DNA from 2 places in the Streptomyces sp. NPDC056486 genome. Region 2 is predicted to be linked to the other one. Evidence: riboswitches for the same ligand, from Rfam matches in the RefSeq annotation. Region 2 holds a riboswitch; the other holds the start of a gene.
What was found. Region 2 has a riboswitch for S-adenosylmethionine ahead of thrC (threonine synthase). Riboswitches for the same ligand answer to the same signal wherever they lie in the genome.
Positions count from the first base shown of each region.

Region 1 (11,719 bases), on a different contig from region 2:
GCGCCACGTGCCAGCTGCTGACGCCCTTGGGCGCGGACAGTGCGTCGATCCGGGCTTTGGCGGCGTCCAGTTCCTTCGCGCTGTGGCGGACCACGCGGACGGTGGCGCCGGCCTCACGCAGGGCCTCCGTCTTGCCCGCGCTGGTGGTGGCGACGGTCAGCTTTCCGGTGTCCGCGTCGTACCAGGATCCGGCGTACGTCGATCCGGCGGTCCGCTGTGCCGCGCGGTCGACGCGTATCGCGCTCTTCTCGGAGGCGAGGCGGTCGCGCGCCTGGCTCGCGGTGAGCCCGAGGTCGTTCTGCAGGGCGGTGAGCATGCCCGCGGAGGCCGGGGGAGCGGTGGGTGCGGGGGCGGCGCCCGCGGTGGAGGTGAGCGAGGCGCTTGCCCAGGTGCCGACCAGGAGCAAGGAGGAGAAGGCGATGCGCACTCCGGTTCTGCGTCTCATGGCAGTGCCCTTTCTGTCGTTCCATCGGGGTGGGGAGGAACAGGGTGATGAGAGCGCTCTCACGATGAGTTCAGGCGGAGCATAAGAGCGGCCCGGCAGTCATGTCCATACCAACTGACGCCTCTCGGGAGGCAATTGACGTCAGGAATTCATGCCGGGTGAATACTGGGTACGGTGTACGCTTTTCCTTCCGCCCGGTTCAGGCCAAGGAGCGGTCAGTGGCGGTCACCCCCGCCGACGCCCACGACGTGATTCAGGTGCGAGGCGCTCGCGAGAACAACTTGCGCGACGTCTCGCTCGACATCCCCAAGCGGCGGCTCACCGTCTTCACCGGAGCCTCGGGCTCCGGGAAGTCCTCGCTCGTCCTCGGCACCATCGCCGCCGAGTCGCAGCGCCTCATCAACGAGACGTGCACCGCTTTCATCCAGTCGTTCATGCCGAGCCAGGGCCGCCCCGACGCCGGGGTCGGCGGTGACAAGCCGATCGTGCTCGGGCGCGGTGTCCGCGTAGGGTGCGTGAATGAGCATGCTGGATGACGCCCGCGCGGGCATGAACCCTGAGATCCGGCCGCAGGACGACCTGTTCGGCCACGTCAACGGTCACTGGCTGGAGACCGAGGCGATCCCCGACGATCGCTCCAGCTGGGGCCCCTTTGTGCAGTTGGTCGACACGGCCGAGGAACAAGTGAAGGTGATCATCCAGGAGCTGGCGTCGGACGGCGCAGGATCGGATGACGCGCGCAAGATCGCCACGCTGTACGCCTCGTTCATGGACGAGGAGGCGATCGCCGCCCGCGGGCTCGCCCCCGCACAGCCCTTGATCGACGCCGTCGCGGGGCTGCGGGACAACCGGGAGCTCGCGGCGTTCCTCGGCCGCTTCGAGCGGATCGGAGGATCCGGTCTGTTCGGCTCCTACATCGACTCGGACGACCGCAACTCCGACCGCTACCTCTTCAACGTCCTCCAGGGCGGACTCGGCCTGCCCGACGAGTCGTACTACCGCGACGAGAAGTTCGCCGAGATCCGCGAGAAGTACGTCACCTACCTCACCGACCTGCTCACGCTCGGGCAGCACGCCTCGCCCGCAGATGCCGCGAAGACGGTTCTCGCGCTTGAGACCCGTCTCGCCGCAGGGCACTGGGAGCGGGCCGAGACGCGTGACGTACAGAAGACCTACAACCTCACCACCCTGGACGAACTGACCGCCCTGGCGCCGGAGTTCGACTGGCGCGGCTATGTCGAGGGGCTCGGCGGCTCGGACGCCACCATCGCCGAGACGTGCGTCCGCCAGCCGTCCTACCTCGCCCACCTGTCGACGGCCCTCGCCGAGGTGCCGATCGAGCAGTGGCGTGACTGGGCACTGGTCCGGGTGCTTCGCTCCTGCGCGCCCTACCTCACCGACGCGTTCGTGGAGAAGAACTTCGAGTTCTACGGCCGCACCCTCAACGGCACCCCGGAGCTGCGCGCCCGGTGGAAGCGGGCGGTCGCCTTCGTCGAGGGCTCCATCGGCGAGGCCGTCGGCAAGGAGTACGTGGCGCGGCACTTCCCGCCGAGCTCCAAGGCGATCATGGACGACCTCGTGGGCAACCTCCTGGAGGCCTACCGCCAGTCGATCGCCCGCCTCGACTGGATGACGGACGAGACGAAGGAGCGCGCGTACGAGAAGCTCGCCACGTTCCGTCCCAAGATCGGCTACCCGGACACCTTCCGCGACTACTCGGACCTCGAGGTCTCCGGCGACGACCTGCTCGGCAACGCGCACGCGGCGGACGCCTTCGAGTCCGACCGGCAGCTCGCCAAGATCGGCGCGCCGGTCGACCGCGACGAGTGGTTCATGCTGCCGCAGACGGTCAACGCGTACTACAACCCGGGCACGAACGAGATCTGCTTCCCCGCGGGCATCCTGCAGAAGCCGTTCTTCTCGCCCGACGCCGACCCGGCCGAGAACTACGGCGGCATCGGCTCGGTCATCGGCCACGAGATCGGCCACGGGTTCGACGACCAGGGCGCGCAGTACGACGGCGCGGGCAACCTCAACGACTGGTGGACCGCGGCCGACAAGACCGCGTTCGAGGCCAAGTCGAAGGCGCTGGTGAAGCAGTACGACGCCTTCTCGCCGCGCAACCTCCCCGACGAGTCCGTCAACGGCTCGCTGACGGTGGGCGAGAACATCGGCGACCTGGGCGGCCTGACCATCGGGCACACGGCTTACCGCATCGCGCTCGACGGCGCGGCGATGCCCGAGAAGGATGGCCTGACCGGCTCCCAGCGGCTCTTCATGAACTGGGCCTACTGCTGGCGTACCAAGCGCCGCAAGGAGCAGGAGCAGCAGTACCTCACCATCGACCCGCACTCGCCGCCCGAGTTCCGGGCCAACATCGTCCGCAACCTCGAAGAGTTCCACGAGGCCTTCGCGACGGCAGAGGGCGACGGGCTCTGGCTGGACCGCGCGGAGCGCGTCAGGATCTGGTGATCTCCAGACACGGCCGCGGCACCCGTGCTGCGGCCGTGCCTGACCCGCCGCCGTTTCTACCGCGCCGCGCGCAGCATGCGGAGCTGGCCGATCTCCGTGGCGTTCTTCATCAGCTCGGAGTTCACCCAGGCGAGCATGTGGGCAACGGTGTGTTCGGGGTCGTTCTGCCAGGGGAACGGGGCAGTGGCGTCCAGATCCGTGTCGTCGAGCCGGTCGAGCACCGACAGCCACTCCGTGCGCAGGTCACGTAGCCAGTCGACGGCCGCCTTGCCGCTGCCCGGCCAGGTGATCCCGGTCCGCTCCCGCGGCACCCGTCCCCGCGCGTGATCGATCGTGACGCCCCACCACCAGCCGATGTGCCAGCTGATCCAGCCGATGGTGGGAATCGGGACGGGATCCGGCTCGGTCTCCGCGAAGTCCGCCACCCACCCTCCGTCACCGTCGGGCCGCACCGTCCAGCAGAGCGGCGCGGGCTCCCACAGGAAGTCCTCGGGCTCGAGGCGCTCCAGGTGGTACTCGAAGAGGGACCACGTCAGGTCGAACTGCCGGCGCAGCAGTTCGCGTCGGGAATCGTTCACGGGCTGACCCTGGCACAGGGGCCCTAGGCCTGGGAAAGAGATTTCGGATCGTCGGCGGTCGTGTCCGACCACCGTTCCGTCCCGCCGGACCGAGGGCGATTGGCGTGGAAGGCCGGGTGGTCGTGCAGGCGGCGCACATAGGCGCGCACGTGGGGACGGGACCGGGTCGCCTCGGCCGCGTCCGGGGTGAGGTGGACGAGCGTCGCCCACAAGTCCACGTCCGCCGCGGTGAGTTCGTCGCCCACGAGGTAGGAGTGGGAGGCAAGACGGCAGTCGAGCCGGTCCAGCGTCGCGGGGGCGAGCGGCCCGGCGAGCAGCTCGTGCCAGGTGTCGATCCGTGCTGCCAGGGCCGGTCGGCGCAGGACGGGCAGCGGGCCACTGCCGTGTGCGGCAAGGCGGCAGGCCAGGTCGCGCAGGATGTCGGGCGTGTGGTTGCTGACGACGTGCCCGCTCCACCGGTCGCACAGGGCCGGAACGGTCAGCGGCCCTTCGAAGTGGTGCTCGGTGGCCTCGTAATAGCGGTGCAGGGAGTCGAGCGCCGCGGTGGCGTGCGGCGCCAGGAGGGTGGTGGTGACCGAGTCCCTGAGACCGAGCAGGTCGAGGGTGATCGAGACGCGCAAGGAGTCCGGACATTCCGCCGAGAGATACAGGTGGTAGCGGTGGGGTGCCGGGTAGAAGCCGCCTGCGAGGTCGTCGCCGATGCGGCTGCGGATCGGCGTGGGACAGGTGCCGCGTGGTCCGGCATCGCGTGGGCGGACACCGCTTGGGCCGGTGTCGCGCGGGGAGCATGAATCCGCGGGGGAAGCCGGGCGGGAAACAGTGCGGGAACGGTGCGACGTGATCTCGGGCATGGCTCTCCAGGGAGGGGAAGGGCACCGACCGGCGGCGCGCGCGGGCCGGTGGCACAGCGGGGGGAGAGGGGGATCCGTGGCCGCAGAGGGCCGCAGTGATGAGGCTTCTTGTCCCGGAGGCGTCACTGGTGCGTGGACGCTGTGCGGACGTCAGACAGCTGGAACCGAGGCGCTGCACACGCGCAGCAGGTCGATGTGCAGGCGTCTGGTCAGGACGCGAGGGCGGGGCCGGGGCGCGGACAGGAGAGGCCGCGGGATGCTGTTCCTCTCACCGACCGCCCTGGACATGTCCACCAGCCCTGCCGTCGAGGCCCGTTGTATCCGGGGCCGCGCTTGCCCCGCCGCCACGGCGGGACCCGGTCGTCACCCGGGGCACCCCGTCGCGGAGGAAGGGTTGCCCGTCAGCGGGCCGGGGCCGATGACCCGCTCGGGCAGGAACCCTGCCGGGCGGGCGCTGACAATCGTGACCGTCCCCGGAAGTCTGAGTCCGGGTGCCCGGCTCCGTCAAGAAGGCCGCACCCGGAACAGAAGAAGGCCCGGACCCGGAACAGAAGGAGCGGCCCGGTGGTTGAGGCTGACGGAGACGGACGACGAGGCACGGTCGGCGATGTGAGAACGCCCATGATCCACGGGCATTGCGCACCGCTACGACCTCACGTAACGTCCCGAGCAGGTTACGAGTGTCAGCGTCAAGCCCTGGCTTGCTGACCGGCAACCCTCCTACGCGGCGGGGTGCTCCAGGTGAGGACCAGGCGGTGCCCGTCCAGGGTCCCGCAAGCGCGAGACCGGCGAGGCCCCAGGCCCGCCGGGCCGGAAAGGTGGAGGTGACGGACGTGCCACCTGTGTCAGCTGTGCCGCCCCTGTCGCCGGTGCCGTTCGCGTCCGTTCCACGCGTCATGGTGATCGCGCCGAGCCGCCAGGTGCATCTGTACTCCCGGCCGCACATCGATCTGCAGCGTGTCGCCGGCGCGCTCTGTCGTTCCTGACCCGTTACCCCGCCGCCGCACCCTCGGAGCCGAGGGGCCGGTGTTCTCGCACGGTCGTACGGTCGATCAGGAAGGCACACCTTTCGTGTCGTCATCACCTTCGTTGCCCCATTCTTCGCATTCCTCCGCTCCCGCCGCCGCGCTGCACCTCGCTGTCGCGCTCGACGGCGCGGGCTGGCACCCGGCCGCCTGGCGCGAACCGGTGGCCCGTCCAGGGGAGTTGCTCACTGCCCGGTACTGGGCCGACCTGGTCACCGAAGCAGAACGCGGCCTGCTCGACTTCGTGACGATCGAGGACGGGCTCGGGCTCCAGTCCACGCACTTCACCGAGCCCGACGGACGCACGGATCAGGTACGAGGGCGGCTCGACGCCGTTCTCATCGCCGCCCGTGTCGCCCCGCTGACCAGCCACATCGGCCTGGTGCCGACGGTGGTGGCCACGCACACGGAGCCCTTCCACATTTCCAAGGCGATCGCCACACTCGACTACGTCAGCGCGGGCCGCGCGGGCGTACGCGTACAGGTGTCGGCGCGCCGTAATGAGGCCGCGCACTTCGGGCGCCGTACGCTTCCCGCCTTCGAGAGCGTCGAGGACCTGGGCAGAGCGGACGTACGGGAGCTGACCGTCGACCTCTTCGACGAGGTGGCCGACTACGTCGAAGCCGTGCGCAGGCTCTGGGACAGCTGGGAGGACGACGCGGAGATCCGGGACGTCGCCACCGGCCGCTTCATCGACCGCGACAAGCTGCACTACATCGACTTCGAGGGCAAGCACTTCAGCGTCAAGGGCCCCTCGATCACGCCCCGGCCGCCGCAGGGCAGGCCCCTCGTCAGCGCACTCGCCCACGAGGGCCCGACCGAGGCCCCGTTCCGGCTCCTCGGCCGCTCCGCCGACATCGGATACGTCACCCCGCGCGACGCCGGGCACGCACGCGCCGTCGTCGCCGCGGTCCGCGGCGAACAGGACGCGGCCGGGCGAAGCGATGAGCCCCTGCACCTCTTCGGCGACCTGGTCGTGTTCCTCGACGACGACCCGGCCGCCGCCGCGGCCCGCCGGGAGCGTCTGGACGCCCTCGCGGGTCACCCGTACACCAGTGACGCGCGGGTGTTCACCGGCACGCCCGCCCAACTCGCCGACCTGCTCCTTGAGTTGCGGGAGGCCGGGCTCACCGGGTTCCGGCTGCGCCCCGCCGTCGTCGGCCACGACCTCCCGGCGATCACCCGGGGCCTGGTGCCCGAACTCCAGCGCCGCGGCGCCTTCAGGCACGCGTACGAAGCCGACACCCTGCGCGGCCACCTCGGCCTCGCCCGCCCCGCCAGCCGCTACGCCGCCTCCGCCTGAGCCGGAAGGAACCCGACATGAGCAAGTCACCGGACAAGCCGCTCAAGCAGATTCACCTCGCGGCGCACTTCCCCGGCGTCAACAACACGACCGTATGGAGCGACCCCGAGGCCGGGAGTCATATCGAGTTCAGCTCCTTCGCGCACTTCGCACGGACCGCCGAGCGCGCGAAATTCGACTTCCTGTTCCTCGCCGAGGGGCTGCGGCTGCGCGAACAGGGCGGGGAGATCTACGACTTGGACGTCGTCGGACGCCCCGACACCTTCACCGTGCTCACCGCGCTCGCCGCCGTCACCGAACACCTCGGCCTGACCGGCACCATCAACTCCACCTTCAACGAGCCTTACGAAGTGGCCCGCCAGTTCGCCAGCCTCGACCATCTCTCGGGCGGGCGCGCCGCCTGGAACGTCGTCACCTCCTGGGACGCCTTCACGGGTGAGAACTTCCGCCGCGGCGGGTTCCTCCCGCAGGAGGAGCGGTACTCAAGGGCGAAGGAATTCCTCAGCACTGCGGGCGAGCTCTTCGACTCCTGGCGCGGGGACGAGATCGTCGCCGACCAAGGCACCGGCACGTTCCTGAGCGACGCCCAGGCGGGCGCCTTCGTCCATCAGGGGCAACACTTCGACATCCAGGGGCAGTTCAACGTTCCGCGCAGTCCGCAGGGCCGGCCGGTCATCTTCCAGGCCGGCGACTCGGAGGAGGGACGTGAGTTCGCTGCCGCGGGCGCGGACGCGATCTTCAGCCGGTACAGCACGCTCAAGGAAGGGCAGGCGTTCTACACGGACGTCAAGGGCCGCCTGGCCCGCCACGGCCGCACCCACGACCAGCTCCTCATCCTGCCCGCTGCGACCTTCGTCCTCGGGGACACGGACGCCGAGGCGGAGGAGCTCTCCCGGGAGGTGCGACGCAAGCAGGTCAGCGGCGCCACCGCGATCAAGCACCTGGAGTTCGTCTGGAACCGCGATCTCTCCGCGTACGACCCGGAGGGCCCGCTGCCCGAGATCGATCCGGATGTCGGCGAGCACACCATCGCCCGCGGTCGCGCCCAGGTGCGGATGTACCGCGACCCGCTGGCCACCGCGCGGGAGTGGCGCGAGCTCGCCGCCGCGAACAAGTGGTCCATCCGTGACCTCGTCATCGAGACCGGCAGCCGTCAGTCCTTCGTCGGCTCCCCGGCCACCGTCGCCGAGACGATCAACTCCTTCGTCCAGGCCGACGCGAGCGACGGCTTCATCCTCGTCCCGCACATCACCCCCGGCGGCCTCGACGCCTTCGCCGACACCGTGGTCCCGCTGCTCCAGGAACGCGGCGTCTTCCGCACGGAGTACGAGGGCACCACCCTGCGCGACCACCTCGGCCTGGCTCATCCCGACGCCGACACAGACGCCGGGGTGCCTCTCTCCCTGCCCACCCCCGTACCCACACCCGTGCCCGCGTCGGCCGAGCACTGAGGAGGATCACCACACATGTCAGCCATCCCTCTCGGCGTCCTCGACCTGGTCCCGATCTCGTCCGGCTCCACCGCGGACGCGGCGCTGCGCAACTCCATCGACCTGGCCCGGCAGACCGAGCGATTCGGGTACGCCCGCTACTGGTTCGCCGAGCATCACCTCAACCCGGGCGTGGCAGGCACATCGCCCGCGGTAGTCCTCGCCCTGACCGCCGCCGCGACCTCGACGATCCGGCTCGGGGCAGGGGCCGTGCAACTCGGGCACCGCACCGCTCTCTCCACGGTCGAGGAGTTCGGTCTGATCGACGCGCTGCATCCCGGGCGCCTCGACCTGGGGCTCGGCCGCTCGGGCGGCAAGCCGCCCGGAACACCCGCCGCCGCGCCGCCGACCGCGACCCCCGTCGTCGACGGCCGTGCCCCCAACGGGCTGCGGATCCCGGCACGCTTCTCCTACGAGCACCTGCTCGGCTCACCCCGTGTCGCCCTCCAGCGGAGGCTGCTCCAGCAGCCGCACGCCGAGTCGCAGGACTACGGGGAGCAGGTCGACGACATCCTGGCCCTGCTCGCGGGAACGTACCGCTCCGATGACGGCATCGAAGCGCATGTGGTCCCCGGTGAGGGCGCCGACATCCAGGTGTGGATCCTGGGCAGCAGCGGCGGCCAGAGCGCGGACGTCGCCGGTCGGGGCGGCCTGCCCTTCGCCGCGAACTACCACGTGAGCCCGGGCACGGTTCTCGAGGCCGCGGACGGCTACCGCGCCGCGTTCAAGCCCTCCGACGTACTCGACAAGCCCTATGTCAGCGTCTCGGCGGACGTCGTCGTCGCCGAGGACGACGAGACCGCCCGCGAACTCGCCGCGGGGTACGGCCCTTGGGTCCGCAGCATCCGCACGGCCGAGGGCGCCATCCAGTACCCCACGCCGGAAGAAGCGCGCCGGCACAACTGGACCGACGCGGACCGGGCACTGGTCCAGGACCGTACCGAGACGCAGTTCACCGGTTCCCCCGAACGTGTGGCGGATCTCCTGGAGCAGCTCCAAGAAGCCACCGGCGCCGACGAGTTGCTCATCACCACCATCACCCACGGCCACGCCGACCGGGTGCGCTCCTACGAACTGCTCGCCGAGGAGTGGCGGCGCAGGTGACGTGTCCGTCCGCCGGGCGTCGCGCGCGCCCGGCGGAGGGGCGAGGTCAGGCGATGGGCCAGCAGTTGTACGCGTTGTAGTTCGTGCCGTTGCAGCCGAACCACTTGCCGTAGAGGCAGGGGCCGATGTCGTTCCAGTAGCCGTGGCAGCACGCCAGGCACGTGTAGCCCCCGTACCCGTCGCTCACACAGGCCGAGCTGCCGTCCACGCACTCGGCCTGGGCCCGGGGCGTGGCCTGGGGCGGTGTGCCCTGCGGGGCGACGCCCCAGGTGAGGGGAGCCGTCGCCGGACCTCTGGCTCCTGGACCTTGAGGCGCCGGGCCGTGGGACCGGGCCTGGGACTGAGCCTGAGGGCCCTGCGGCGGGGGCTGGGTGTGCGCCGATGTCCCGCACGGCGAAGGAGCCGGAGCGGCGCCGGCGCGCGCGTAGTGGGACAGCAGCGTGGCCAGGACGGTGTGCTCCGGAGAGTCGGACTCCTTGAGCGTGAGCTGGACGAGGCTGTGCGAGTGTTCGTCGCAGGGAACCTGCCGCAGGAGCTCCACCTGATCGATGAGGCTGACTGGGATCGTCGTCCAGTCCTTGCATGTAGTGCCGGGGGCGAACTGGACGCTCTCCGTGGCCTCTTCGGACTTCTTGACCATCCCGACGATCACGGGTTTCTCGCGGACCGTGTCCGATGCGAGTGCTTGAAGGAATTCCTCACCGCTGAACGACCTGGGCATGTGTCTCCTCTCGGCGCCATGCGGGCGCCTGCCGATGCCACGAGGTTCGCGTGATCCGCGAGAGCGTCACAACAGGGGCGGAGGCGGTCGGTCCGGATAGGTGAACTCGCTTCGCGAGCGGGGGCGTTGTCCCGCGACCGCACGCCGGGGCAGGAGCGACCGCGCGCGGGACCGGACGGCGCCCTACCCGTTAAGTCGCGCGAGTGATGTCCCGTACGTGACACAGGCGGCAGCGAGGTGATAGTCCCATCGGAAAAGGGTGCGTACGACCATGGACGGGGCTTGTCACTGTGGCAAGGATCGTCGGGTAGACAGCGCAGTCTTGACGAATACCGGACGGGACCCACCACATGACGACGCCGAACTGGGCGGACTTCCAGTACGAGATCTATCTCAACGGCATGACTGGAGCCGTACCCCGCCTGCCCACCGACCTGACCCGCCTCGAGGAGCTGACCGAGCAGCGGCTCGGTCCCGGCCCCGTCGGCTACGTCGCGGGAAGCGCGGGAAACGGCAGCACCGCCCGCGCCAACCGTGCGGCACTGGAGCGGCGTCGCATCGTTCCGCGCATGCTGCGCGACGTACACGAACGCGATCTGTCGGTGGAGGTGCTAGGCCACCGGCTGCCCGCGCCGCTCGCCCTCGCGCCCGTCGGCGTCCTGTCGATCATGCATCCGGACGGCGAGTCCGCCGCGGCCCGCGCGGCAGCGGCCCGCGGCGTCCCGTACATCCTTTCCTCGGCCTCGAGCACGCCCATGGAGCAGGTCGCCAAGGAGATGGGGGACGCACAGCGCTGGTTCCAGCTGTACTGGGCCAAGGACCGCGACGTCACCAAGAGCTTCCTTGACCGTGCGAAGGCCTCGGGCTTCACGGCTCTTGTCGTCACGCTCGACACCCCGCTCCTGGCCTGGCGCCCGCGCGACCTCGACCAGGCGTATCTGCCCTTCCTGCACGGCGTGGGCACCGCCAACTACTTCAGTGACCCCGCGTTCCAGGCGGGCCTGGCCAAGCCGGTGCACGAGGACCCGAACGCGGCCGTGATGCACTTCGTCGGCATGTTCGCCGATCCCGCGAAGACCTGGCCGGACCTGGCGTTCCTGCGCGAGAACTGGGACGGTCCGATCGTGCTCAAGGGCATCCTGCACCCGGACGACGCGCGCCGCGCCGCCGACGCCGGCATGGACGGGGTGGTGGTCTCCAACCACGGCGGCCGCCAGGTCGCGGGCTCCGTCGCGGCTGCCGACGCCCTGCCTCGCGTCGTGGAGGCGGTCGGCGACCGGCTCAGCGTCCTGTTCGACAGCGGCATCCGCACCGGCGACGACATCTTCAAGGCGCTCGCACTCGGCGCCAGGGCCGTGCTCGTGGGACGGCCGTACGCCTACGGGCTCGGCCTCGACGGCCAGGCGGGCGTCGACCACGTGATCCGCTGTCTGCTCGCCGAACTCGACCTCACCCTTGCCCTGTCCGGACACGCGGGGCCCGCCACCCTCACCCCCGACGACCTGATCGAGGAGACCGCATGACCGCCGTGAAGAACGTCCTCGCCATCGTCTCGCCCCACGTGGGCGGCCGTGCTGCGGGAGGCGCCCTCGCAGGGCTGCTTCCCGCGTCGGCGCACGTCACCGTCGTCGAGTCCGCCGACGAGGATCCCGCCGCCCTGCGCGCCGCGCACGTCATCGTCACCGGCCTCGCGCCCGTCACCGCCGAGCACATCGCCGCGGCGCCGGACC
Region 1 is NZ_JBHTSF010000209.1:737-12,455, forward strand. Features, by position in the region: gene ACFQ7F_RS41585 (S1 family peptidase) at 1-445, opposite strand, end outside; partial or broken gene ACFQ7F_RS41590 (excinuclease ABC subunit UvrA) at 664-903, shown strand; gene ACFQ7F_RS41595 (M13 family metallopeptidase) at 965-2,917, shown strand; gene ACFQ7F_RS41600 (DinB family protein) at 2,974-3,495, opposite strand; gene ACFQ7F_RS41605 (glutathione S-transferase C-terminal domain-containing protein) at 3,519-4,346, opposite strand; SAM riboswitch class IV at 4,671-4,815, opposite strand; SAM riboswitch class IV at 5,019-5,132, shown strand; gene ACFQ7F_RS41610 (putative leader peptide) at 5,243-5,332, shown strand; gene ACFQ7F_RS41615 (LLM class flavin-dependent oxidoreductase) at 5,436-6,674, shown strand; gene ACFQ7F_RS41620 (NtaA/DmoA family FMN-dependent monooxygenase) at 6,692-8,125, shown strand; gene ACFQ7F_RS41625 (LLM class flavin-dependent oxidoreductase) at 8,141-9,268, shown strand; gene ACFQ7F_RS41630 (hypothetical protein) at 9,315-9,989, opposite strand; gene ACFQ7F_RS41635 (lactate 2-monooxygenase) at 10,340-11,512, shown strand; gene ACFQ7F_RS41640 (2-hydroxyacid dehydrogenase) at 11,509-11,719, shown strand, end outside.
Region 1: another riboswitch for S-adenosylmethionine. It lies ahead of ACFQ7F_RS41610 (putative leader peptide); the one in region 2 lies ahead of thrC (threonine synthase).

Region 2 (11,719 bases):
ATCCCGATGGCCCCGGCGATCCCCGTACCGAGCGGCACGAAGAGGAACCGGTCCGCACCCTTGCCCGCGCCGATCCGCCCCTCGGCGAGGCCGCCGGTGCGGACGTCGTGGCCAAGGGCCACGGGTGCGCCTTCCAGCCTGCGGCTCAGGAGCTCGCGCATGGGGACGTCGCGCCAGCCGAGGTTCGAGGCGTAGACGGCGATGCCGCGCTCGGTGTCGACGATCCCGGGGATCGCGACGCCCGCCGCGGCGGCGGGTTCGTCGAATTCCTTGATCCCGTGGGCGCGGAGGTCGGCGGCGAAGTCGAGGATGGACTCGACCACGGCGTCGGCGCCGCGCTCCCGGCCGGTGGCCCGCCGCGCTTCGTAGAGGAGCGCGCCGTCCGCCCCGACCAGGGCGGCCTTCATTCCGGTGCCGCCCACATCGAGGGCGATGACATGTCTCACGGGGGACAGTCTCGCGCGAGACCCGCGAGAGGTCTAGTCCATTCCAATTAATCAGTGCGGGGCAATCGGGTGGGTGGGTGGCCGAACTAGCCCAGAATGACGCTCCGCGTCAGGTTCCGAGGCCGGTCGGGGTCAAAGCCCCGGGACTCGGCCAGTGCAACGGCAAGCCGCTGGGCCCGGATCAGATCCGCCAGGGGGTCCACCTCCTCGCGGGCGACAAGCTCACCGCCCACCCGGGCGACATCACCGGCAAGACCCTCCGGCAGCACGCCGAACATCCACGCCACACGGCCGGGCCCGGTGATGGCGATCGGCCCGTGGCGGTACTCCATCGCGGGGTACGACTCCGTCCACGCCCCCGCCGCCTCCCGCATCTTCAACGCCGCCTCAAGAGCGAGCCCGTACGTCCAGCCCCGCCCGAGGAACGTCCACTGCTCGGCGGCCACGACCGCCGCGGGCAACGGCTCCGTCACCGCGAGCTCCGCGTCGGCCGCGGCATCGGCGACCGACTTCACGCCGGGGATGTCACCGAGCCCGGCCCGCAGGAACGCGAGAGCGGTCGTGGCGAAGCGGGTCTGGACGACCGACTTCTCGTCCGCCCAGTCCAGAACGGCCACCGAGTCGGCAGCGTCCATGACCGGGGAGGCTTCTGTCCCCAAACGGGGGGTGGCGGTGAGGGCGGTGGTCGGGACGACACCCTTCAGCTCGCCGAGGAGCTCGAGGACCTCCGTCGTCGTACCGGAGCGGGTGATCGCGACCACCCGGTCGTACTTCCGCCCGGCGGGGAACTCCGACGAGGCGAAGGCGTCCGTCTCGCCCTGCCCGGCGGCCTCGCGCAGCGCCGCGTACGCGATGGCCATGAACCATGACGTACCGCACCCGGTGACGGCCACCCGCTCGCCCGGCTTCGGCAGTCCGTCGAAGGCGGAGGCGGCCTCGGCCGCCCGGTGCCAGCAGGCGGGCTGGGTTGCGATCTCTGTTGCGGTACGCGACATGCGCCAAAGCTCCTTGCCAGTGCGGGACTTCACCGTGTGCTCATGGAACGTGACGTGCTTAGCAGCAGGTCGGCCCCCTCGGCAATGGTGGGACGTAAGGAGCACGCCGTTGCACAAGCGATACTTGAGTGGTGTAGACCTCGTGTGCGTACGCGGGGGAAAATCGCAGTTCACGAAGATCTTTCGAGGGTGGGAAAAGCTGTGCAGCGGCGCGCGACAGGACTGACCGCGGCGGTAGCCGCACTGGGCATGGCGGCGGTGCTCGCCGGCTGCGGCGGTCCGGGCGACTCCGGCGACGTCACCCTCAAGCTGGTGGCCGCCGACTACGGCGACTCCAAGGACAACAGCTCCCAGAAGTACTGGGACAAGATCGCCAAGAAGTTCGAGGCCAAGAACCCCGGCATCAAGGTCGACGTCAGCGTGTACTCGTGGACCGACGTGGACCGCAAGGTCAAGGAAATGGTCAAGGCGGGCGACGCCCCCGACATGGCCCAGATCGGCGCCTACGCCGACTACGCCGCGCAGGACAAGCTGTACCGCGTCGAGGACCTGGTCTCCATCGCGACCCAGGCCGACTTCATGGCCCCTCTCGCCGAGGCGGGCGAGGTCAAGCGCGTCCAGTACGGCATGCCGTTCGCCTCCTCCACGCGCCTGCTCTTCTACAACGAGAAGATCTTCAAGGACGCCGATCTCACCCCGCCGCAGAGCTGGACCGACCTGGCGGCCGACGCCAAGGCTCTCAAGGCACGCGGGGTGAAGATCCCCTACGCCCTGCCGCTCGGCTCGGAAGAGGCGCAGGCCGAGACGTTGCAGTGGCTGCTCAGCGGTGGCGGCAACTACACCGACAACGTCGGCACGTACGACATCGACTCCAAGCAGAACGTGAAGACCTTCACCTGGCTGAAGGACGAGCTCGTCGGCAAGGGCCTGACGGGCGACACGCCGCCCGCCGAGCTCGACCGCGCCGAGGCCTTCGCCGCCTTCACACGCGGCGACGTGGGCATGCTCAACGGCCACCCCACGCTGATGCAGATGGCCGCCAAGAAGGGCGTGAAGTACGGCATGGTGCCGATGCCCGGCGTGAACGGCCACGCCCGGGCCACGATGGGCGTCGCCGACTGGATGATGGCCTTCAAGCAGCACGGCAACGGCCCGGAGATCGGTAAGTTCCTCGACTTCGCCTACAGCACGAAGAACGTCCTGGACTTCTCCCGCGAGTACGATCTGCTGCCCGTCACGACCTCCGCGGCGCAGCAGATGACGGGCAACAAGAATGACAAGGCGCTCGCCGAGTTCCTCGACGAGCTGCCCACGTCGCAGCTGTACCCGGTGGGCAAGACGTCCTGGGCGCAGGTCTCCGTCGACGTCAAGAAGTACATCGGCAGGGCCGTCGACCCGGACGGCAACCCGCAGTCGATCCTCAGTCAGATCCAGACCAAGGCGGCGACCGAGGAGAACTCGGAATAGCGTGACGGGCATGACCGATGCCACGGACGACGATGCGAGGGGTGACAACGCGAGGGACGACGCGTTCCCCGACACCGGCCTCTCCGAGCGTGACCGCGCGATCCTCGCCCTGGAGCGCCGTGACTGGGCGAGCGGTCCCGGCGCCAAGGAGCGGGCCGTGCGCGAGCAGCTCGGTCTGGTGCCGGTCCGCTACTACCAGCTCCTGAACGCCCTGCTCGACGATCCCCGCGCCCTCGCGCACGATCCGGTGACCGTCAACCGGCTCCGGCGGGTCAGGGAGTCCCGGCGCGGGGAGCGTTGAGGGTAAGGGCAGAGCGTAGGGTCAGGCCCATGGGTGACCCTGTGTACTCTCCCGAGCTGCCCGAGCCCGTGACGCCCGCAGGGCGCGAGGGCCTCGCCGCGCTCCTCGCGCGGCCCGGGAAGGCCGTGATCGCGCTCGACTTCGACGGCACGCTCGCCCCGATCGTGCCCGACCCCGAGCAGGCCCGCGCCCATCCCGGCGCCGTTCCCGCCCTCGCCGCGCTCGCACCGAAGGTGCGGTCCGTCGCCGTCGTCACCGGGCGCCCTGCGGGCGTGGCGGTGCGCTACGGCGGCCTCGCGGGCGTCCCCGGCCTCGAACACCTCGTCGTCCTCGGGCACTACGGCGCCGAGCGCTGGGACGCGGTCTCCTCCACGGTGCACGCGGCTGAACCGCACCCCGGGGTGGCGTCCGTGCGCGCCGAACTTCCCGGCTTCCTGGACAAGATCGGTGCCTGGCGCGGCTCGTGGATAGAGGAGAAGGGCCGTGCGGTCGCGGTCCACACGCGCCGTGCGCAGGATCCGCAGGCCGCGTTCGAGGCGCTGCGTGAACCTCTCGGCGAGCTGGCGTCCCGCCACGGCCTCATCGTCGAACCCGGCCGCCTGGTACTGGAGTTGCGCCCTCCTGGCATGGACAAGGGGGTGGCCCTCGCCGACTACGTACGCGAAGTGGGCGCCGAGACTGTCCTGTACGCGGGCGACGACTTGGGCGACCTCCCCGCTTTCGCGGCGGTGGAGAAGCTGCGCTCGGACCAGGTGCGGGGGTTGCTGGTGTGCAGCGGCAGCGCGGAGGTCGCGGAACTGGCGGACCGGGCCGACGTGGTGGTGGACGGTCCCCAGGGCGTGGTGGACCTGCTTTCGAGGATCGCCGCGCAGCTGGACTGACGAACTGGCTGTCAGTCGGGTACGGGTGAGTCGGGCACGGGTGAGGGTTGCGTCAGGTCCGACGGCGCCGGCACCGGCGACGGCGCCTGAGACGGCGGCCGGGTGGTCCTCTCGTGCGGGTGCGCAGGTTCGACGGGGGCTTCCCCGCCCTGCCGTTCGACCCAGCCCAGGGCCAGCAGGACGCAGGCCAGGGCCGCCGCGAGCGCGAGCAGGGTCAGCGCCGTCACACGGACGGGAGAACGCCTGCCCACCTGCTCGGACGGCGGGGTGGCGCGCCGCAGGGAGTCAGGGCCGACCGTGCGCGCCCGTGCGTCCAACGCGTCGCGCAGCCGGTCTTCGAGCAGTTCCTGCCCAGGGCCGGGACCGTGCCCGTCCTTCGGGGTCATCGGGAGCCTCCCAACTGTCTGCTGAGTGCGTCCAGCGCCCGGCTGGCGGTGGACTTGACCGTGCCGCGCGAGAGATCGAGGGTGGCGGCGATCTGGGCCTCGGTGAGGTGGGACCAGTAGCGCAGCACGAGCACCTCGCGCTGGCGCCGGGTGAGCCGCCTGAGCGCTTCGAGCACCTCGCGGTGTTCCTCGCGCAGCAGGACGTGCTCGTCGACAGGCGGGACGTGGCCCTCGCGCTCGGGTGTGTGCGCGCGGGCCGTTCTGCGGCGGCGCAACACGGAACGGGAGCGGTTCACCACGCTCGTCCGTAGGTACGCCTCCGGGTCGTCCACGCCTTCCAGGCGGGCGCCGTGTCTGCGGAAGACCGCCGCGAAGGCGTCCTGCACGACGTCCTCGGCGGTCGGCAGATCGTCGACGAGGAACAGCGCGAGACGGACGAGGTCCAGGCGGCGGTAGTGGTAGAGGTCGTCGATCCCGGGACCGGGCTCACCCGGCGTGGAGAGGGGCACGGTCGGCACGGGGACCGGCTGCCGGATCCCGGGCGGCGGTTGACCCGTACGAGTCAGGAGCCCGCGCAGCAGGCGCTCCCAGCCACGGCGCAGCGCGCTGGTGACGGGGAAGGCGGGGACGACCGGGTACGTCGCTGTCCTCATGGCTCTCCTGGACGCGGGGCGTGCGGGCCGCCGGGTGATCGGCCCGGCGGCCCTCCTACGGCTTGCGGCTACTGCCGGCGCTGCGGCATCACTTCGCAGCCGGGGCGGGGGACGGTGCTTCGTGTCCGCCCTTGCCCGGGGCAGCCGGGACGGGGGACGGTGCTTCGTGTCCGCCCTTGCCCGGGGCAGCCGGTGCCGGGGACGGTGCTTCGTGTCCGCCCTTGCCCGGAGCAGCCGGGACGGGGGACGGTGCCTCGTGTCCGCCCTTGCCCGGAGTAGCCGGGACCGGGGACGGTGCTTCGTGTCCGCCCTTGCCCGGAGTAGCCGGGACGGGGGACGGTGCCTCGTGTCCGCTCTTGGCCGGGACCGGGGAGGGATCGGCGGTGGCGGCGTGTGCCACCGTGCCGCCCAGGGCGAGAGCCGCGATGGCCGTCGCCGCGCCCAGGGCCTTGCGGATGGAGACATGACGCAGGGACATGCGGTTCCTCGATTCGTGGTCGGGGTCGGTGGATCGAACGAAGGCGCCTTCACCCCGACAGACGTCCGGGCCCCGGGGAGGTTGCAGGTCGCCGCGGAGTTTTCACGGGCACCTTCACCCGGGGTCGGCGACGGCACCGTCCCACCGGCTTTCTCAGCCTGTCGAGGGGGTCCCCTGCTCATTAAGAGCTTGGGGGAGTTTGAGGACGAACTCGGCGGAGCCGGTGATGACGTCCACCAAGGCCCCCGCGCCAGCGGGTTTTCGGGAAGGGGCGGGGTTGGGGACCAATCAGTTCAGTCCTGCAAGGCTCGCAGCTGGTCCAGGAACCACTGAGCCGGGGGAAGAGCCGTAGCTGCCGCCGCCAGGCGTTTCGTTCGCTCCGCCCGCTCCTCGACCGGCATCGTCAGCGCCTCATGCAGCGCAGAAGCCGTCCCGCTCACGTCATACGGGTTCACGACGAGAGCGTCATCGCCCAACTCCTCGTACGCCCCCGCCTCCCGCGAAAGCACCAGCACGCACCCCTCATCAGAAACGACCGGCACCTCCTTGGCCACCAGGTTCATCCCGTCCCGGATGGGGTTCACCAGGGCCACGTCCGCCAGGCGGTACGCAGCCAGCGACCGCGCGAAGTCGTCCTTCACGTGGAGCACGACCGGGGTCCAACCCTCGACGCCGTACTCGGAGTTGATCTCGTCGGCGAGCTTCTGCACGGACGCGGTGTACTCGCGGTACACCGCGAGATCCTGCCGCGACGGGTAGGCGAAGGCCACGTGCACCACCCGTTCCCGCCACTCGGGGCGGGAGGCCAGCAGCTCCCGGTACGCCAACAGCCCCCGCACGATGTTCTTCGACAGCTCCGTCCGGTCCACCCGGACGATCACCCGTCGGCCGGTCCCGACCTGCTCCCGCAGCGCGACAAGCCGTTCCTCCACGTCGTCCCGCCCCGCCCGCTCCCGCAGGAAATCCGCGTCGGCCCCGAGCCCGTGCACCCCGATCCGCGTCCCCGACGTACCGCCGATGACGGCGACGCAGCACTCCGTGAACGCGTCCGCCCACCGCCCCGTCAGGAACGCCGCACGGTCGGCCCCCAGGATGCCGCGAAGCAACTGTTCCGCGACGTCGTCCGGCAGCATCCGGAAGTAGTCCACCGGCGCCCACGGCGTGTGCGAGAAGTGGCCGATGCGCAGGTCGGGGCGGAGTTCGCGCAGCATCCCCGGGACAAGCGCCAGGTGGTAGTCCTGGACGAGGACCGCCGCGCCCCCTGCGGCGCTCTCCGCGAGCGCCTCGGCGAAGGCCCGGTTGTAGGTCTCGTACGACGCCCACTGCGCCCGGAACTCCGGGCCGAAGGCCGGTTCGAGCGGCGTTTGGTACAGCATGTGGTGGACGAACCAGAGCACGGAGTTCGCGATCCCGTTGTACGCGTCGGCGTGCACCTGCGGGTCGATGTCGAGCATCCGCACCCCGGGTTCACCGACCCCGCGCCGCACGGCCTCCCGGTCGCCGTCTCCCAGCGCCGCGCAGACCCACAGGGAGTCCCCGGCGGAGTCGCCGATCGCGCTGAGCCCGGAGACGAGTCCTCCGCCGCCCCGCTTGGCCGTCAGCTCTCCGTTCTCCTCCAGGGAGTACGTGACGGGGCCGCGGTTGGACGCGACGAGGACCTGGGCGGCGGCGTGCTCGGAGACCATGTGCCGAAACCTAGCCCTTACCGGCAGGGCTCAAACGTGCGGCAGGACCCGGGGCGGACCCGCCGTATACGTTCGCGTGCCCGGCGTAGAGCCGGGCCCGTTGGCCACGCCTAGGGCCTCAGGGTCCTTCTGCTCCGCGCCGCCGCCACCGCGAGTACGCCGAGCACGCACAGCGAGAACGCGAGGCCCGCGTACAGCATCGTGCGCGATTCGCCACCCGTGTCGACCAGTTCACCCCGACTGCTCTGCTGCTCGTTCGCGTGGTCGAGCATGCTGTGACCGGCGCTGTGACCGGCGCTGTGACCGATGGTCCTGGAGTTGCCGTACAGCGATACGTCGTGACGCACGTCCGCTGCTGCGGCGGCGCTCAGCGCCCCTGCCGTGAGACCGACGGTGGCCACGACCACGCCACCGATGCGTCGCACGCTTCTCAATACCTGCCTGACCCGCATAGATACCCACATAAGTGGGGAATGTAGACAAAATGCCCGGTCTTGGATGGTTACGCCACGCGGCGGGCCGCGTACTCCGCGATGCCGGACATCGGCGGACGCTCCTCCGTGTCCACCGAATGGGTCCGCGGTTCGAACCCGTGCTCGCCCCGCTCGAACTGTGTGAGTTCGGGGCGTACGTGATGACCGAGCGCGAGCCGGACCTGTGCCGTCCGGTAGATCGCCGCGGCCATCCTGCCGAGCGCCTGCCCGTCCTGATGCCGGTGCTTGCGCACGCCGACGTCGACCTGCGCGAGCGCGTCAAGGCCCACGGTGTGCAGCGCGTCGACGAGCAGGCCAAGCTCCACCCCGTAGCCGACGGGGAACGGCAGCCGCTCAAGGAGGGACCTGCGTGCCGCGTACTCGCCGCCCAACGGCTGGACGAACCCCGCGAGTTGGGGCCAGTGCATGTTGAGCAGCGGGCGCGCCATCAGCTCGGTGACCCGGCCGCCCTGACCGGCGGTCCCGGCAAGGGGCCGGTCGTACATCGCCTTCACGAAGTGCACGTCGGGCTCGGTCAGGAGCGGGCCCACGATCCCGGTGACGAAGTCCGCCGAGAACTCCTTCAGGTCCGCGTCGACGAACGCGACGATGTCACCGCCGGTCACCAGAAGCGAGCGCCACAGGACCTCGCCCTTGCCGGGCACGGCCGGGATGCGCGGCAGGATCTCGTCCCGGTGCACGACCCGCGCGCCCGCATCCCGCGCGACCTCGGCCGTACGGTCCCGGGAGCCGGAGTCGATCACCACGAGCTCGTCGACGAGGGCGGCCTTCTCGATGAGCTCGCGGCGGATCTCGGCGACTATCTCGCCGACCGTCTCCTCCTCGTCGAGCGCGGGCAGGACGACGCTCACCGAGGCTCCCGACGCCCGTTTGGCGGCGACGAGCGCGCTGAGCGGACGGTCGGCAACGGACCAGGAACGCCTGGTCAGCCAGCGCTCGGCCTCTTCCAGCACGGGTGATTCCTCCTGTGTGTGGCCTACATGTGATCCATCTCGCGGTTCGGACGACTATCTCAAGGGTCCAGGCCGTCGGTTACAGTCTTGAACAACGCGGATGACCATCGCATGTCGGGGGTCGGCGCGTAACAAATGCCCTGGGGCCCCTGAAGCCCCGGCGCCATACCGCTCATCCAGAGGGGCAGAGGGATACGGCCCGTTGAAGCCCCGGCAACCATCCCGCCGACCGCGCACGCGAGGTCTCGGTGGGGAAGGTGCCAATTCCGTCTCGCGACGAGATTCGTCGCGGGGAAGATGAGGAGAAAGGGCCTCGCCTCCATGGCTGCGCAGACTGTCGCAACGAACGAAACCACCCCTTCCACGGCTTCCAACTGGGGCTCCGTGGATCTCGGCCCCGCGTCCGGCCTCTCGTGCCGCGAGTGCGGTGAGCTTTACGCCCTGGGCCCGATCTTCGCCTGCGAGGCCTGTTTCGGCCCGCTCGAAGTCGCGTACGACCTGCCGACCGGCGACCCCGAGGCGCTCCGGAAGCAGATCGAGTCCGGCCCCGCCAACATCTGGCGCTACGCCCCGCTGCTTCCCGTCCCGGCGGACGTCGCTCAGAAGCCGAACATCAACCCCGGCTGGACCCAGCTGGTCAAGGCCGACAACCTCGCCCGTGAGCTCGGCGTCGAGCAGGGCAAGCTCTTCGTCAAGGACGACTCAGGGAACCCGACGCACTCCTTCAAGGACCGTGTCGTCGCGCAGGCCATCGAGGCGGCGCGCGCCTTCGGCTTCACCACCCTCTCCTGCTCCTCCACCGGCAACCTCGCCGGCGCTGTGGGCGCCGCCGCGGCCCGCGCCGGCTTCCGCTCCTGTGTGTTCATCCCGCACGACCTGGAGCAGGGCAAGGTCGTCATGGCCGCGGTCTACGGCGGAGAGCTCGTCGGTATCGAGGGCAACTACGACGACGTGAACCGCTTCTGCTCCGAGCTCATCGGCGACCCGCTGGGCGAGGGCTGGGGCTTCGTCAACGTGAACCTGCGGCCGTACTACGGCGAGGGCTCCAAGACCCTCGCGTACGAGATCTGCGAGCAGCTCGGCTGGCAGCTGCCCGACCAGCTGGTCATCCCGATCGCATCGGGCTCGCAGCTCACGAAGATCGACAAGGGTCTCAAGGAGCTCATCAAGCTGGGGCTCGTGGAAGACAAGCCGTACAAGATCTTCGGTGCGCAGGCCGAGGGCTGCTCGCCGGTGTCGACCGCCTTCAAGGCCGGGCACGACGTCGTGCGCCCGCAGAAGCCGGACACCATCGCCAAGTCCCTCGCCATCGGCAACCCCGCCGACGGGCCGTACGTCCTGGACATCGCGCGTCGCACGGGCGGTGCGGTGGAGGACGTGAACGACGAGCAGGTCGTGGACGCGATCAAGCTGCTCGCGCGGACCGAGGGCATCTTCGCGGAGACCGCGGGGGGTGTGACGGTCGGTGTCACGAAGAAGCTTCTTGAGGCCGGGCTCATCGACCCCACCTTGACCACGGTGGTGCTGAACACGGGTGACGGGCTCAAGACCCTGGACGCTGTTGCCGAAACGTCTCAGGCGACCGCGACGATCAAGCCCAGCCTCGATGCATTCCGTGCCGCGGGTCTCGCCGACTAGTCGCCGTAGGGCCTGATCGCCGTCGACGGGCGGCGGTCGTGGTCCGTCCTCGCGCAGTTCCCCGCGCCCCTTAAGGGGCGTATTTCTCCCCCTGTATCAAGAGGTGAATCCCATGAGCGTCAACGTTCGCATTCCCACCATTCTTCGCACCTACACCGGCGGCAAGTCCGAGGTCGCCGCCGAGGGCGCGAACCTCTCCGAGGTCATCGCCGATCTTGAGGCCAAGCACGCCGGTATCGCGGCCCGTGTCCTGGACGATCAGGGCAAGCTGCGGCGCTTCGTGAACGTGTACGTGAACGACGACGACGTCCGCTTCGAGCAGGGCCTTGAGACCGCGACGCCGGACGGCGCCGGTGTCTCGATCATTCCCGCCGTCGCGGGCGGTTGCTGAATCCGCCCGAAAGCACGCAGCGTTACCTCTATTGCCCCCTCCGCGAGAGAAGCGGAGGGGGCAATTCTGTATGGTTGAGCGCGGTACAGTTGGGAAGCAAGCTTCGCTGTTTGTGCCGTGCGCATATACGAAGTCGGCCCGGGGCCGACAAGAAGTAGCCAAAGCGCCTTGCCTTTTTGAGCCTATTGCGGCATTTGTCTGGCCCGACTTGCCCTGAACTCCGGCAAATTCTCCGCATATTTCCGATCGCGCGTGCCCAGAATTCTCGTCCGATTGACCTGTTGCAGAGGGCAGTTGGACAGATACATTCAGCGGCGGTCGACGCGTTCCGGCGCACGCCTCCACAACCCATTGGGGGGGTGAGGTCTGACCCGGGCCCGCGAAGTGCGGGTCCGTGCAAGGGCCAGTAATAGGGGAGTTAGGCATGGCTCAGGGCACCGTCAAGTGGTTCAACGCGGAGAAGGGGTACGGCTTCATCGCGGTCGACGGTGGTGCGGATGTTTTCGTCCACTACAGCGCGATTCAGATGGACGGTTACCGCACCCTTGAAGAAGGTCAGCGAGTGGAGTTCGAGATCTCGCAGGGCCAGAAGGGTCCGCAGGCGGACATGGTCAAGCTCGCCGTCTGATCTCGGCGCGATCGGCCAGCGACTTAGCGAGTGACGAGAGGCTCGTATCCCGACAGGGGTACGGGCCTCTCGTGCGTCCCGTCGCACGTCCCGCCGCGTGTGCCGCCGCGTGTGCCGCGTTGCGTCCCGCCGTACGCCCCGGACGCGCGCCCCCTCATGTGTCTGGGATCCGTAAGAGGCGCTTGCACTCGTAGGGGTCGAGTGCTAATCATTGGCGTTAGCACTCTCCCAGTGAGAGTGACAGAACTTGGGTCGGATCGGTGAGGCTCGCAAGCCGGGTGGGGCAAGGAACCACATGGCTCGCAGGCCGTCCGTCGCGGGCA
Region 2 is NZ_JBHTSF010000025.1:4,281-15,999, forward strand. Features, by position in the region: gene ACFQ7F_RS13195 (ROK family protein) at 1-446, opposite strand, end outside; gene ACFQ7F_RS13200 (SIS domain-containing protein) at 533-1,441, opposite strand; gene ACFQ7F_RS13205 (ABC transporter substrate-binding protein) at 1,691-2,908, shown strand; gene ACFQ7F_RS13210 (DUF3263 domain-containing protein) at 2,919-3,209, shown strand; gene otsB (trehalose-phosphatase) at 3,239-4,090, shown strand; gene ACFQ7F_RS13220 (hypothetical protein) at 4,102-4,476, opposite strand; gene ACFQ7F_RS13225 (sigma-70 family RNA polymerase sigma factor) at 4,473-5,129, opposite strand; gene ACFQ7F_RS13230 (hypothetical protein) at 5,218-5,607, opposite strand; gene ACFQ7F_RS13235 (trehalose-6-phosphate synthase) at 5,901-7,292, opposite strand; gene ACFQ7F_RS13240 (hypothetical protein) at 7,403-7,717, opposite strand; gene ACFQ7F_RS13245 (glucosyl-3-phosphoglycerate synthase) at 7,795-8,739, opposite strand; SAM riboswitch class I at 8,909-9,043, shown strand; gene thrC (threonine synthase) at 9,061-10,377, shown strand; gene ACFQ7F_RS13255 (MoaD/ThiS family protein) at 10,490-10,768, shown strand; gene ACFQ7F_RS13260 (cold-shock protein) at 11,193-11,396, shown strand.